Regions from separate parts of the Paenibacillus sp. FSL H8-0537 genome, predicted to be linked through region 1. Evidence: riboswitches for the same ligand, from Rfam matches in the RefSeq annotation. Region 1 holds a riboswitch; each other region holds the start of a gene.
The links. Region 1 has a riboswitch for cyclic di-GMP ahead of MHB80_RS01115 (glycosyl hydrolase). Riboswitches for the same ligand answer to the same signal wherever they lie in the genome.
Positions count from the first base shown of each region.

Region 2: linked by a shared signal. The riboswitch ahead of MHB80_RS22060 (PA14 domain-containing protein) and the one ahead of MHB80_RS01115 (glycosyl hydrolase) in region 1 are both predicted to bind cyclic di-GMP.
Region 3: linked by a shared signal. The riboswitch ahead of MHB80_RS20280 (methyl-accepting chemotaxis protein) and the one ahead of MHB80_RS01115 (glycosyl hydrolase) in region 1 are both predicted to bind cyclic di-GMP.
Region 4: linked by a shared signal. The riboswitch ahead of MHB80_RS23955 (transglutaminase-like domain-containing protein) and the one ahead of MHB80_RS01115 (glycosyl hydrolase) in region 1 are both predicted to bind cyclic di-GMP.

Region 1 is NZ_CP150290.1:255,147-258,497, reverse strand. Features, by position in the region: gene MHB80_RS01120 (glycosyltransferase) at 1-36, opposite strand, end outside; gene MHB80_RS01115 (glycosyl hydrolase) at 458-1,405, opposite strand; cyclic di-GMP riboswitch class I at 1,491-1,578, opposite strand; cyclic di-GMP riboswitch class I at 1,659-1,746, opposite strand; gene MHB80_RS01110 (mannosyltransferase family protein) at 1,835-3,094, opposite strand; gene MHB80_RS01105 (glycosyltransferase family 2 protein) at 3,098-3,351, opposite strand, start outside.
Region 2 is NZ_CP150290.1:5,234,622-5,237,972, forward strand. Features, by position in the region: gene MHB80_RS22060 (PA14 domain-containing protein) at 1-1,553, opposite strand, end outside; cyclic di-GMP riboswitch class I at 1,627-1,727, opposite strand; gene MHB80_RS22065 (class II aldolase/adducin family protein) at 2,025-3,305, opposite strand.
Region 3 is NZ_CP150290.1:4,823,534-4,826,884, reverse strand. Features, by position in the region: gene MHB80_RS20290 (GCN5 family acetyltransferase) at 74-550, shown strand; gene MHB80_RS20285 (SprT family zinc-dependent metalloprotease) at 554-1,210, shown strand; cyclic di-GMP riboswitch class I at 1,527-1,612, shown strand; gene MHB80_RS20280 (methyl-accepting chemotaxis protein) at 1,703-3,351, shown strand, end outside.
Region 4 is NZ_CP150290.1:5,640,640-5,643,990, reverse strand. Features, by position in the region: gene MHB80_RS23965 (response regulator) at 1-771, shown strand, start outside; gene MHB80_RS23960 (hypothetical protein) at 861-1,391, shown strand; cyclic di-GMP riboswitch class I at 1,751-1,836, shown strand; gene MHB80_RS23955 (transglutaminase-like domain-containing protein) at 1,850-2,662, shown strand; gene MHB80_RS23950 (SdrD B-like domain-containing protein) at 2,918-3,351, shown strand, end outside.

The DNA.
Region 1 (3,351 bases):
TGTTTGTACAAGTCTCCATACTAGATACACGATCATGATAGCAATGGATACCGTTGTTAATATGTACCTAGCTTTTGTTTTCAAATAACCCCAATCCTTTGCGCTCTATTTATTCGCCATAATTCCATTCCTTTTCTGACTAATCTACAACATAGATTGACTATACTGTCTATTCTCGCTGTCGATATTTGTTAAATTGGCCGGAAATATGATATTTTTGGCGGCTAAGGCTCAAATTCAAAGTTATCTTATCACAATCCTTGCCCCTTTAAAAGTTAATTTTTATTCCTAACATCTTAATCTTCTAAGAAAATGTGTAGAAAAAAAACGAAAAAACTCTAATTTTACGCGGTTTACGCGAAATTAGAGTTTTTTCAGAATACCTATTTAGTACTATACCAGCTAGTGATTTAAAGAAGAGGTTAGGGCCTAGGCCTTTACTACTGCCCTTAAACTATTAAAGTGTTTTTTGCAGTGTTTGGTAAGCGCTCAGGCTATCAGCCGACGAATCGATATGCCAGTCCAATTCTTTGTTTTCATTGAACCAGATCAAACCTTTGATTTGGCTGTACGCTGGCGATTGCACTTGGTTCATAGCATCAATAACCCATTCTTTTTTGCTGCCGCCGCTTTCGGTTGTGCCTGTTTCAGCGATGATGATTGGCTTGCTCGACATGCTTGTCAGCGCTTGGTAAGAAGCATAGAATACATCGTTAAACGTTCTCCACGAGCTCCACGATTCTTTCGTGCCAAAATTGTAGCCATCGATCGAAAGCATGTCCACATAGGCATCGCCTGGGTACATAGCTGTAAACGAAGCGTTTTTGCCAACATTTTCAGCGTTTACGTTGTACATGAATTTGATGTTTGTTGCGCCTTGCTCCTTGAAAATGGTAACGACACGTTGGAATGCCGCTTTGTAGGTTTCGTTCGTGTTCACTGTGCTGTCGCCAACGCCCCAGCCGTACCAGTTGCCGTTGCCTTCGTGGAAAAGGCGCAGCCAGATTTCAGGGTTTTTATTAGCCGCTTGCCAGTTCATCAATTGTTTAGCTGTTTGTTTCAGGTAAGCGTCTACTACGCCTCTGTTGATATCAACAGTCGAATATTCTTTGTAATTTTTATTTTTAAATTCAAGGGTAAGTAGGTTAATCGAACCATTACTATTTACATAGTCCATAAAACCCTTCCACTCATTGATCCCTTGATTCGAATTGACAAAAGTATGTACAACATCTTGGTGTCCACCGATCAGTTGCTCGTAGGCAGCAATGTTGTTCAAGCTTTGGTTCGGCCAAGTGCCGATCCATGCTCCATTGTAAAAGTTCGTTTGTGCGCTAACAGGGAGTGCCCAGAGTAACGTCGAAGCGAGCATAAGGAGTGTAAGTGCGAATTTTGTCTTTTTCATTGTAAGTTCCTCCCCCGAGCGAATGATGGTACGTGGTCCGAAGAACACGCCACACCTTCATCAGGCAAAGGAGGCTATGTTGGGCTTCGGCAGCTGGCGAGCATATTCCCGTAGGAATGAAGCCCCTATAGCTTTGCGCACTTCAGGTTTCCCTGAGCTTGCCTTTTCGTGTTTGAAGCAATAAAAAAAGATAGTCCCTGCTCCCGAAAGAACAAAGTCTACCTTGATTAATAAAGGAAGAAGCGATGTTGAATTCGGCAGCTGGCGAGCATATTCCGTTAGGAATGAAGCCCCTGTAGCTTTGCGCACTTCAGGTTTCCCTGAGTTTGCCTTTTCGTTAAACGTAATAGGTATAAAGTATGAGCTAATGTAATATGGTGTTATTGTACACCTTGATCGCAAATTTCGTCAAATTATTTTTTAATAAATTTATACAACGAAAAAATATCCATTAAAGTAGCAGATCGCGTACACAATATGAAGCAGGAAAAACATCATGAAATAAAACATTTGCAGCGGCTTATTATTTTTCAGCACATCCGCAAAATAAATATAGAAGGGGAACGCGACCATGACATAGCGTGGAATGCTTTGCAAAAATTCGGCGCTGGCGAACGGAATGAGCATAAGCAGCAGACCATATGCAAAAAACAGCCATTCATGTGCATTACGACGAATATCTTTCCAGCGCATAATAAGAAAGGCAGCAAAAATGACGAGGACGGCATTGGCAATGATAAAGGCAAGCAGGCCATTTTCCCAGCCGCCATTTCCTGAGAAATATGGTTTTTGGATAAAATGAATGTAGTTTGAAAATGGAGCAACCGTCTTGCGATACCAGTTGATGCTTTGTTCAGTAATCGGAGCCAGCAAATCGCCCGTGAGCCATTTCATATACAATAGATAACCGGCCAGCGGCAGTGCTGAAATAACAGCATAACCTAAATATTTTGCGTCCTTCCACTTGAAACGGTACAGCCTGTGTTCAATCAACAGCGTCCCCACAACGAAAAACAAGTTGACGAAGCCCAGATTGCGCGTCACAGCGGACAAGCCCCCGAATAGAAACGCGAGAAAATATCGCTTTTGCATCGCATAATATACGGTTATAAGCGACAGCATGAGGAACAGGCTCTCGGTATAAGGCACGGCATAGAAGATGGCGGTCGGAAAAACAAGCAGCAGCAGCACCGCAACTTGGGCGTGCTCCTGTTTCAGCCCTCTTTTCAAACAAATACCATAAAAATATAAGAGCGATACGAGCAAAAACAAATTCGATAAAACCGTTCCCACGACCGTCGAATCATATTTAGATATAGACTCCACCAGGAAGACTAACAAAGGGTATAAAGGGAAAAACACCCAATTTGCACTAGGATGCGGTTCATTGATGTTATACGTATCGTAGCCATTTTCGGCAATACCCAAATACCATACGCTGTCAAATTTCCTTAAATCCTCAAAGCTCGGCTTCTTCAGCTGTGAAATATCCGTCTGGATCGAGAGCTGGCTCGATGTGAAATCATGCCCCTGTACGACCGCATAGTCTGGCGGTACTTGATAGTTCGGAAACAGATTCATGCCGAGAAAGCCTGCAAAATAAAGCAATATTCTCGTGATGACAAACAAGGAAAGCAGGAAGATCAAAACTTGCGTGTTCGATTTTGCTTTAAGCAGCAGCGATTCCATTCGTCACCTCGTCTCTTGTAATTGCTGCGTTTTCGTTTTCGGCTCCGCCAATACAACGTTATGCAGCTCTGTTTCAACGAAGTATTTCGGCCTTTTCTTCGTTTCAATGTAAATTTTGCCGATATATTCGCCAATTAGTCCAATGCATAGCAGCTGAATGCCGCCAATGAACCAAATCGAAAGAATCATCGAGCTCCAGCCGGATACCGTGTTGCCCTGCAAATGCCGTACGAATACATAAAAGGCGAACAAAAGGC
Region 2 (3,351 bases), 2.0 Mb from region 1:
GTTGAAGATACAGGAGCCTTGCCTTGCAATGCAGGCTGCTCTAGCACCGTCATTTTTTCACCATCCAAATTTTCCTCTGTAAAATATTCCGCCTTTAATCCTGCCGCCAAATATTTCAGCTTTGTTTCCCCTTCAGTACCAACTCCGATATTAATAATCGGTTTCTGATTAGCTGTAATGCCGCCTCCGATGGCAACGATGCCTCCAGTCTCAATATTCAAGTGATTGTTAACATGCATATCGCCTTGAATAAATAAATCTCCACGTTTTACAGAAATATTGGCTTGCTGATTATTGGAAACCAGACTGCCAACTACCATTTCCTCATCAATATTCATATTTACATTTGTATTAATATGAAGACTTCCAGGCACAATAACTCTTCCCGCTTGTACATGAAGCAGGCCGCTATTATAAGTAAGGCTTCCAGCTATGAAATTATCCGCAATCGAGACGCTAGAATTATTATTCAAGTGCAAGGAACCTTTGACCCATAAATTCCCTCCCATTGTCCGAGTGGAATCATTCGGTTTTTTAATATCTATAGTCAGCTCGGTGTTCGCATTCATGCTTCCATTGACGACCAAAGTTCCATAAACCGTAATGGACAGCTTATTGTTCGTATTAATCCCCTCTGCAATGACATAAACCGGTTTTGTAGGCGAGCCCAATGTCAATGAGGAATCTAAATTTAAATGGCCCACCGTTACAGCGACCATATCACTGCTGCTGTTATTGATTGCTGCCTCCAGACCTGAGGCACTGCAGTTATTGCAGGAGATAAATGACGGATTGGATGCCGCCAGACTGCTTTCGAGTGAAGCCATTTCTGCATTCATATACCGGCTAATTTCCGGATTCAAATCGCCTACCCGAATAAAGGGCAGCGCATTATGCTCATTATTTTGATTGCCAGAAATAATAATTTTATTGCCCTGCAGCTTGTTTTGCTCCGCTGGATTTCCAATTTGCGGCTTTGGAATCGTTTGAATAATAGGCTCTAGAGATTTAATCTCGATATACTGAATAGCGGTTGTATCTTCGCTGCTGCCTGCATGGAGCGTCAGTTTCCCGTCAGCAATGACAACCCCCTTATGGAAAGTCACTTGCCCGCCAGCTGGCAGCTCTGTATTCTCCCAAAAAGTGTTTCCCTCGACATTAAGCGTATTATTGCTTTCATATACAGAGCTTCCGACACTGACCTTCACGTTATATCTGCCATTCGGCAGCTCAATCTCCCATTCGCCCCCTTCTTGCACTTGAATAGAAGAGTTTAGAAGCGGAGCATCGTAGGTGCTTCCCGTAACCGTAGACTGCGTATGATCCATATTCCAACCATAGAAGTATCCATTATGTGGACCATACTCATCCCCATGGTCGGCCAAATAGCCATCTGCTGCTAAAGCATCAGCTGCTTTAAACTGAATATTAACGCCTCGAAATGCCGTGGCAGCCTCCGTAGAATCGCTCCAGATCGAAGGCAAGAACAAATGAATGATTAATGACAAGCACAATACTCTTATTACACCTTGCTTAATCTGACTAAAATACATTTGAATATCCTCCTCTATTAAGAAAAACGGCTGTCGCCACCCTCTGGCGGCAAATAAAAAAGACCCATTTACTTTTGGCGGCCCGGCTGTCATACGGCAACCATAATGATGGTTTTCCGTGAAGACCCGTGGCTTTGCGTCCCTGTCTTTCGATCAGGTTTGCCTTTTTCAATTTCAATGGGCTTGTTGATTTTTAAACCAACCTTTGAAATAATAGTTCTTTGTACTTAGTATATCGGTTGGATATTTGAAATTTTATACTACATAAGTCATAAAAATAAATATTTTTATTTATCTCCAGTTAATCCTATTTGAACTCACAATAATCTTCCTTTTCATCTGTTATCTATATCCTAAGTCTTACTATCAACAAAAAAATGCCCAACCCGCAAATCCGCAGGCTGGACATCTACCATCATATTTAAGTTCACTTCCCTATTAATTTAGGTGAAATGATTCAGGCCAATTGACCTACTTCAACCCAAAAGCCTGCTCCAGCTCCGCAATCCTCGACTGCTCCATATGCACAATAGCGCCAATGTTTTTCGCTGAAATGGTTGCTTTCGCGCTGTATTCGGCGACCTCTAGGCGGTCGAAGGCGTTCAGCAGGCTTTGCCCAGTGACGATGACGCAGTCATTTTCGGCAATGACGATGGGTGTGTTCTCCTGAAAAAGCTGTGCCGCCGCCTGCGGCTTCGTATACAAATCTCCATACGGGAGCTTAGGAATATTCCGCAGCAAAATATAGCTTTCCGGAATCGTCCGCGAATCCAGCAGCACCTCCGTCACCGCAAACGCCATAATGTTGGGCGGATGGGCAATAATAACCGAGTTCACATGCGGCTGCGTCTCATAAATATGCTGGTGAAACTGCACCGAGCGGCTAGGCACCTTGCCCACCTCCTTCTTCCCGCCGTCGATGCGTACGAGATCTGCTGGCTCCACATATTTACGGTCCTGATCATACGGCGTAATAATGAAGGAATTTTCACCGACCCGATGGGAAAAGGTCCCCTGTGTGCTCGTAAACAGCCGCTGATCGTAAGAACGCTTAATGAGCTTGCACATCTCCCGGCGTGCTTCCTTCTCCTCACTGCTGTAAAAGTCCGGTACGAACGCCTCCAGCAGCACCTCCCTCGTATCCGCCAGCTGTTCGGCCGCCAGCGTTACTGGCGTCCCAATCCGATTCGCCTGTATCTCCATCCGCGCGCAATATTCCAGCGTCTCGAATCTTTGAAAGGCTTCAAATAAATCGCGGCCGCCTACCACGACGCCGTGGTTTTCCAGCATAATCGTGTTCAAGCCTTCGCTGAATACATCCGCTATATTTTCACCCAGCTCCGCGCTTCCCGGCAAGCCGTATTTCGCCATGCCCACCTCGCCGCAGATCAAATAGTCATTCGGCAGCAGACGGACATTTGGCACTTTACGCACCATGCTGAACGCCACAAGCGCCGGTGGATGTGCATGAACAACCGCCCGAATATCCGGCCTTCTGCGATAAATCATCTGATGGAACGGGTATTCGCTCGATGGCCGGTGATTGCCTGCAATCGTACCGTCAGCCTTCACACAAACGATGTCCTGTCGCGTCAGCTCACCCTTATCAATACCCGCCGGCGTAATCCACAGATCGCCATTATCATCCAAAATCGATAAATTGCCGCCTGAAGTCGTCGTCATGCCATAACCGTAAATGCGCTCCATCATCATGACCAGCTGATCGGAAGGATGTAATAAGGTGAATTCCATTCGCGTGTCCCCCTTTTTCTCGTTCAATATCTTTGTTTATATTGTA
Region 3 (3,351 bases), 2.4 Mb from region 1:
ATTATGGTATGATAACGGTCACGAGTCAGAGCGACTAGAAGATAAGCTTTCAGACAAAAAGGAGATTAAAATCATGTCTAGCATTACAGCCAAACCATTTGATAAAGAAATGCAGAACACACTCGGCGAGATTACGACGACCTACCATGCAAGCGAATTGAGCCAGAAGGACCCATCGGAGCTGCCGGAAAACGTTTATGTGATTGAAGCAGAAGAGACGATGGTCGGCTACGGCGTTATTTGGGAATATGCAAGCGGCAAGCAGCTCATTGAAAAAGCCGAAAAGGATTATTTTAGCGATGACGAAAAATATTTGGAAAAGGACTTTTATATCGACATTAAAAATAAAAAGGATTTTGTTTTTATAGAAGCGCTGGATGTGCTGAAGGAATATGAAGGCAAAGGGCATGCGGCATCCTTTATCAACTGGCTTAAAGCGAAATATCCGAAGCAGAGAATGTATGTGTACACACTGGATAAAACGCGCAACTTCTGGTTTAAGCAAGACTTTGAAGTGCTCGGCACGACAGCCTGGATGACCTATAACTAGCCGATGAACATTGAATTTGAAAATCAAACGATATCGTTTCATGTTCAATATGGCAATCGTGAAAAGAAAATATCGATTCAAATCGAGCCATCAGGCTTCATTACGGTAAAAGCGCCGAAAGCAGCAAGTGAAGAGGTCATTAAACGGGCAGTCGAGCGGCATGGGAAATGGATTTTGCAGCAAACGCAGCATCTTGCGGAGGCTACTAAAGCGCCGCAAACGAAGCAATACCAAGATACAGAGAAATTTCTCTACCTTGGCAAAGAGCATTTGCTGCATGAATTAATCAAGACAGATGGCTTAACTGAGGAGGAGCTTCGGAAAAACCTCAAGAAGTTTTATTTTTCAAGCTGCAAAAAATTAATAGGGGAACGTCTGCCTATTTATCAGGCGCAGCTGAGGATAAAGCCCAAAACGGTTGAGATCGTAGAGTCCACGACGAAGTGGGGAAGCTGCAGCTCCAGCAAGCATTTAACCTTTAACTATCGTTTGGCGATGGCTCCAATTGATGTGATTGATTACGTCATTATCCATGAGCTTTGCCATCTGTTTCATATGAATCATGACCGATCCTTTTGGCGGCGCGTAGGCAGCCTTATGCCGGATTATAAAGAAAAAGAACAGTATTTGGCCAGGTATGGCGGCTTCATGACGCTCTGACGCTGGGCAGTCAAAGAGAACGTCCTAATGGTTGTCGAGTCCGAAGCGTCTGGGGTGCGCCAGCCCCAGCCCCAGCCCCAGCCCCAGCCCCAGCCCCAGCCCCCAGCCCCGAGCCCCTGACCTGGTTTCATCGTTACCCCTCTAATCTTACTTATGCAAGCTCCTCTATATCCTTCAAGTTCTCCGTTGATTGCAAAAAAACCTTTCATTGGCTCATCATCACTGTATTTTTTGGATAAATATGTAAGTTTTGAAGAGTTCTAATAAAAAAATAATGTGTAACTATAAAAGTTCAGTGTCATTTTACCGATATTCTTTTCTATAAAGGCGAACTCGCTGAAAGGCGGGGACGCAGAGCTTAGGATCTAATGAGCTAAGCGTGATGATAGCCGGGTCGCCGAATAAGGAAGGGGTATGTGTACACAAATCCAGTCTATTCAGCCCGGATTTTTTTCGTATTCAAAAATTTATGAAGGAAAAAGAGTGATTACCATGAAACTAACCATCAAAAGCAGCCTGATTACCACTCTATTAATGACACTATCGCTAAGCTGTGTGTCTTTCCTTGGCTATGATAGGGCCAAAACGACATTGGAGGCAAACTTTAAGGAACAGGCGGAGCAGCAGCTGACGGTTGTTCAAAACTACATCGATATCTGGATTCAGGGCACACAGGCCAAATACAAGGCATTAAGTCAGTCCGATGACGTGAGAAACAGAGATATTCCTGAAATTCTCGCTTACAGCAACCGAATGACGGAGATCACTGATAACCCGGACGAATTTGCATTTATTGCCCCTGACGGCACGCTTTATTTGCCGGGAGCAACGGTTAGTGTAAAGGATTACCCGCATTTTCAAAGGGCGATCAACGGTGAGACCGTCACCATTGATCCGGTAGGCTCAAAGTCTCCCGGGGTGGAGGGAACTCCAATTGTGCTTACGGCTACTCCTGTAAGGGACGACCAAGGAAATATCGTTGGAGTCGGCAATGGAGGTCAGCCTATTCAGGACTTGATTGATCTCATCTCCAAAGTGAAATTGGGACAAAGCGGTCATGCGATTGTTTATACAAAGGATGGCACGGTTGTGGCCAGTGAAAAACCCGAAGAGACCCTACAGAAAAATATGGCCGATTACGAGAATGAGACGCTAAATAAAATTGTAACGGACAGCACGAATGGCGACACGGGTTTGGCTGAAGCCGTCATTAACGGCTCGGAGCATATGATCGTTTATGGAAAATCTGGCATGATGGATTGGGGCATTGCGATTTTGGTTCCCAAAAGCGAAGCCTATGCTGAAGCCGAAGCCTTGTTGCGGTTTTCGATTTTTGTAACAATCGTGTGCCTTCTGGTTTCCGCAGCAATCATCTATACGGTCATGCGCAAAACGTTAAAGCCGCTTTCCGTCATGAACGAAAAGCTGCAAGGGCTCTCCGCCAGCGAAGGCGACTTGTCCTCCAGGCTGACATTTGAAACGAAGGATGAAATCGGCGAGCTTTCCAGAAGTTTTAACGGGATGCTTGAAAATCTGCAAGGTCTGATCATTTCTATTTTGGATAAAGGACAGATTGTTGCCAGCTCATCGTCACATCTATTGGGCAATCTGGATCAAATATCATCTACCGTTAAGCAAACCACCACCAATATTCAGCAAGCAAATGTCGGATTGCAGGGCCAAATGATGGGATATGAAAGGAATTTGGGGTTAATTGGTGAAATCGGTGAAGGGGTATATGGCATTTTGAATACATCCAACCAAACCTCCGGCATAGCCGCAGAGGCTTCCCAAGGAGCAAAAACAGGCAATGAAGCCGTTGGTGGCTTGGCCAATCAGATGGATTCCATCCAACAGACGGTTAATGAAGCCGCAGCAGTCATTAAGCAATTGGGCGCGCGTTCGGAGGAGATTGGAGACATTACGTCCGTCATTAAATCAATTGCTTCCCAAACAAACATTCTGGCGCTCAACGCTTCAATCGAGGCTGTCAGAGCGGGAGTCCATGGAAAAGGGTTTGCGGTAGTGGCGGAAGAAATTCGCAAGCTTGCGGAGAAATCTACAGAATCCTCCAATCAGATAGCGAATCTCATTCATCAGGTACAAGCTGACACTACCCATGCAGTGGGGACAATGGACAA
Region 4 (3,351 bases), 1.6 Mb from region 1:
TCAGTGAAAAATGCGAATGAGGAGCAGCATCTGGTTTTGCAGCTATTGGGGCAGTTCAGTGTGGAGTTTTCCGGGAAAAAGGATGCAGCCATAAGGTGGCGTACAACGAAGGCGCAGGAGTTGTTTCTGTATTTGCTCCAGCATCGCGAACAGCTTGTAAGAAAATCGATATTAATCGATTTGCTATGGCCCGATAATGGGACTGAAAAAATATATGCCCAGCTGTATACGACTGTGTACCATATTAGGAAAACGCTAGATCAGTTTGGAAAGTGTTTTCACATTGCCAATACAACAGAAGGATACATAATGACGCTGAATCAGGTTGTGCTCGATGTAGAGGAATGGGAGCGGGGCATTGCTGCCGCACCGCCGCTAGCGGCTGCAACGCTTGCGGAATACGAAGAGACTATGAATCTTTATAGAGGCGATTATTTAAAGGATTATGATTATTGGTGGGCGGAGAGCGAGCGCCAGCGGCTGAAACGGTTATGGCTGAATACTTCCTATCGATTGGAAGAATGGCATGTCGAGCATGGTCAGCTGGATAAAGCGATTGCTGGATATATTCGGATTATAGAGGAGCATGCGCAAGCGGAAGAGGCTTATTTTGCCTTAATGCAGCTGTATGCGTCTAAAGGAAATCATCTTATGGTTAATCAGCAGTACAATGTTTTAACCGCCGCGCTGATAGAAGAATTGAACGAGCAGCCAAGCGCGTACATTATAGAATGGTATAAAGAGTGGAAAAGCAGCGTTAGCACGTTGTAGGGCCTATTTTGTAAATTTTTCGAGATTAAACAGGGATTTTGTCGAGAAATTGTAGAGTTGCCTTATTTATAATGGAGGAGCAGGTGAAAATGGAGACGGACAAGCTTTACGGGCTTCATTTTCAAAAAATAGCATGTTCAAAGGAATGGTTGAAGAAGATGATGATAACCGAGAAACGGCAAATAAACGTCATTCGCCATTTTCGCTATCCTGAGCTGGCTTGCTGTATAAGCGAGGGAGCCCAGCACCTACGACAGCTGAATTTAAATCAAGTGACCGATTACACGATCGTTCGAGGCTTTTATACCCATCATCGAGGTCATTTTATTGGGATTACAGCTACTTCTGAGGGGCCTTTGTTTTTCTATGACAAGCAATATTTTCAGCTTTCGGAAGGGAAATTTATTATTGCTCTGGAGCATGACGACAAGCGAAACACGTTCTCTTTTTGGTGGGATGGGGTAGAAATATGTCGCCTGAACTATCAGCGGCAGCTTTATCGGTACAATGAGGGAATCGTGGATGACGGTATTCGTGATTTTTTTGCTTGGCTTTATTTGTCGACAGGACCGAGGAAGTTTTGGAGATTCCAAAAATTTTATACGGTCAAAAGCAGCTAAACGCTGGTTCGGGTATCAGAATTTTATCAGCCGAAAAAGGATTGATAAAACGTATGATGGAGCTGAAGTGGGATGGGCGCTGAACATTTGAAAGAGTTTCAAAGCTTGAAGCATGAGGATGAAATGCGGTATATGCTCCTGCTAAGGGATGTAAAGGGCATGCTTAAAGAGCGGAAAGAAGAGCCTTTTATGAAACGGTTAAAGCGGAGATGGATGAAGAAAAGCCAGAAAATACAAGCCTCAGCCTGGAAATAAAAAAGGTTTAACGTATTGTTTGTTGCAAATAATGGGTATATACTAGAGATAATCATAGATTAATATAAGGTAGTTCTTCTACCTAACACCACTTACAAAACTTTACACGATAACGGCAAACCTGTCGAAAGGCAGGGACGCAAAGCTAAAGGGCCTTCTCTATTATTTAGATGGTAGCCTAGCCACCGAAGGGAGTTTTTTTTATGCGCAAAAGTTTAACGGTTATGATTTTGCTTGCATTGATACTGTCCGTGTTCCCGCAAGCAACTGCTCAAGTGGCAGCAGCTGGGACAAGCTGGCTCGATGAATCCAATGTGGATAAAGGAAGCATTGGTATTCGTTATGAGGTCAAGTCGGGCATAGATACAAGGCTGGTTGTAGCCAAAGACGGCAAAAATTACACATATGCGCTCCGGGCAAACCAGACAGAAGAGTGGTTTGCGCTTCAACTGGGCAATGGAGACTATACGATTACATTATTGGAAAACGTCAGTGGAACCAATAAATATAGAGCAGTTCAAACAGGCAAAGTTACCTTGAATTTGAGTGACAGCAGCCTCGTCTATTTAAACTCCATTCAAAATATTGACTGGAGCAGCAACAGCAAAGCGGTCAAGAAAGCATTGGAACTGACTAAGGGGAAAAAGACGGATACCGAGAAGGTAACGGCAATTTACAAATATATTGTAGCGAATATTTCTTACGATCATCAGCTTGCAGCTAAGGTGACCAACGATTATTTGCCACAAATCGATCGTACGTTTAGCTCGCAGAAAGACATTTGCTACGGTTATGCTGCATTAATGGCAGGCATGCTTCGCAGCGTGGACATTCCGGCTAAAATGGTGACGGGCAAAGCGTCCGATGTATCTAACTATCATGCTTGGAATGAAGTATATTTGGACGGCAAATGGATCACGATCGATACGACGCTTGATGCTGGCATGAAGAACAGCAAGAAAGCGGGCAAAATGATTAAAGACAGCTCGCGTTATACAGCTGCTAAAGTCTATTAAACGGATCTAAGCACATAGAAATGAATAGGCACGTACAGAAGCTTCGTCTATCCTTCAAGGGATGGGCGGAGCTTTTTTTGCTGTTATTTAGGCTATCGAATGAAGGGGAAGCTTGTAAAGTTTTTGTACAGTTGGGCTAGATATAATTTTCTTATTTGAATGCAAGGAGGGAGAGGATGGAGAAAAACTTGGCTTTCGTGAGGTAATCACAACAATAGAACAACTAGACAAGATAGAGAAAAAGAGAGGATTGATATGATGCCCGCAAGTAGACAGAGAGCGATCAGGCAAAAGATTTCCTGGATCATGCTGCTCGTTTTGCTGCTGCAAGCCGCATTCCAGCCATTCGCAGCGCCAATACAGGCAGCAGGTCCGATTACAGGACTGACTTTTACAAAGACAGCTAGTGTGAGCACCGTTAATGTAGGCGATACCTTCAAGTATACCATCTTGTATCAGGCGGATGGCGCGACTCATGTTGGTAAGAATGTAACGATTGTTGATACTGTACCGGCACAATTTGAAATTGTGGATGGCTGGGAGGATGGAGGCTGGGATACGAAAAACGGCCAAACCCTTACGGTTAATGCACATCCACTGCCTTCCGGTACTTCGGTGAAGCTGGAAATTCCAGTGAAAGCGAAGCCGACTGGCTCAAGTTCGGTTGTTCCTACGACGAATACGGCGAT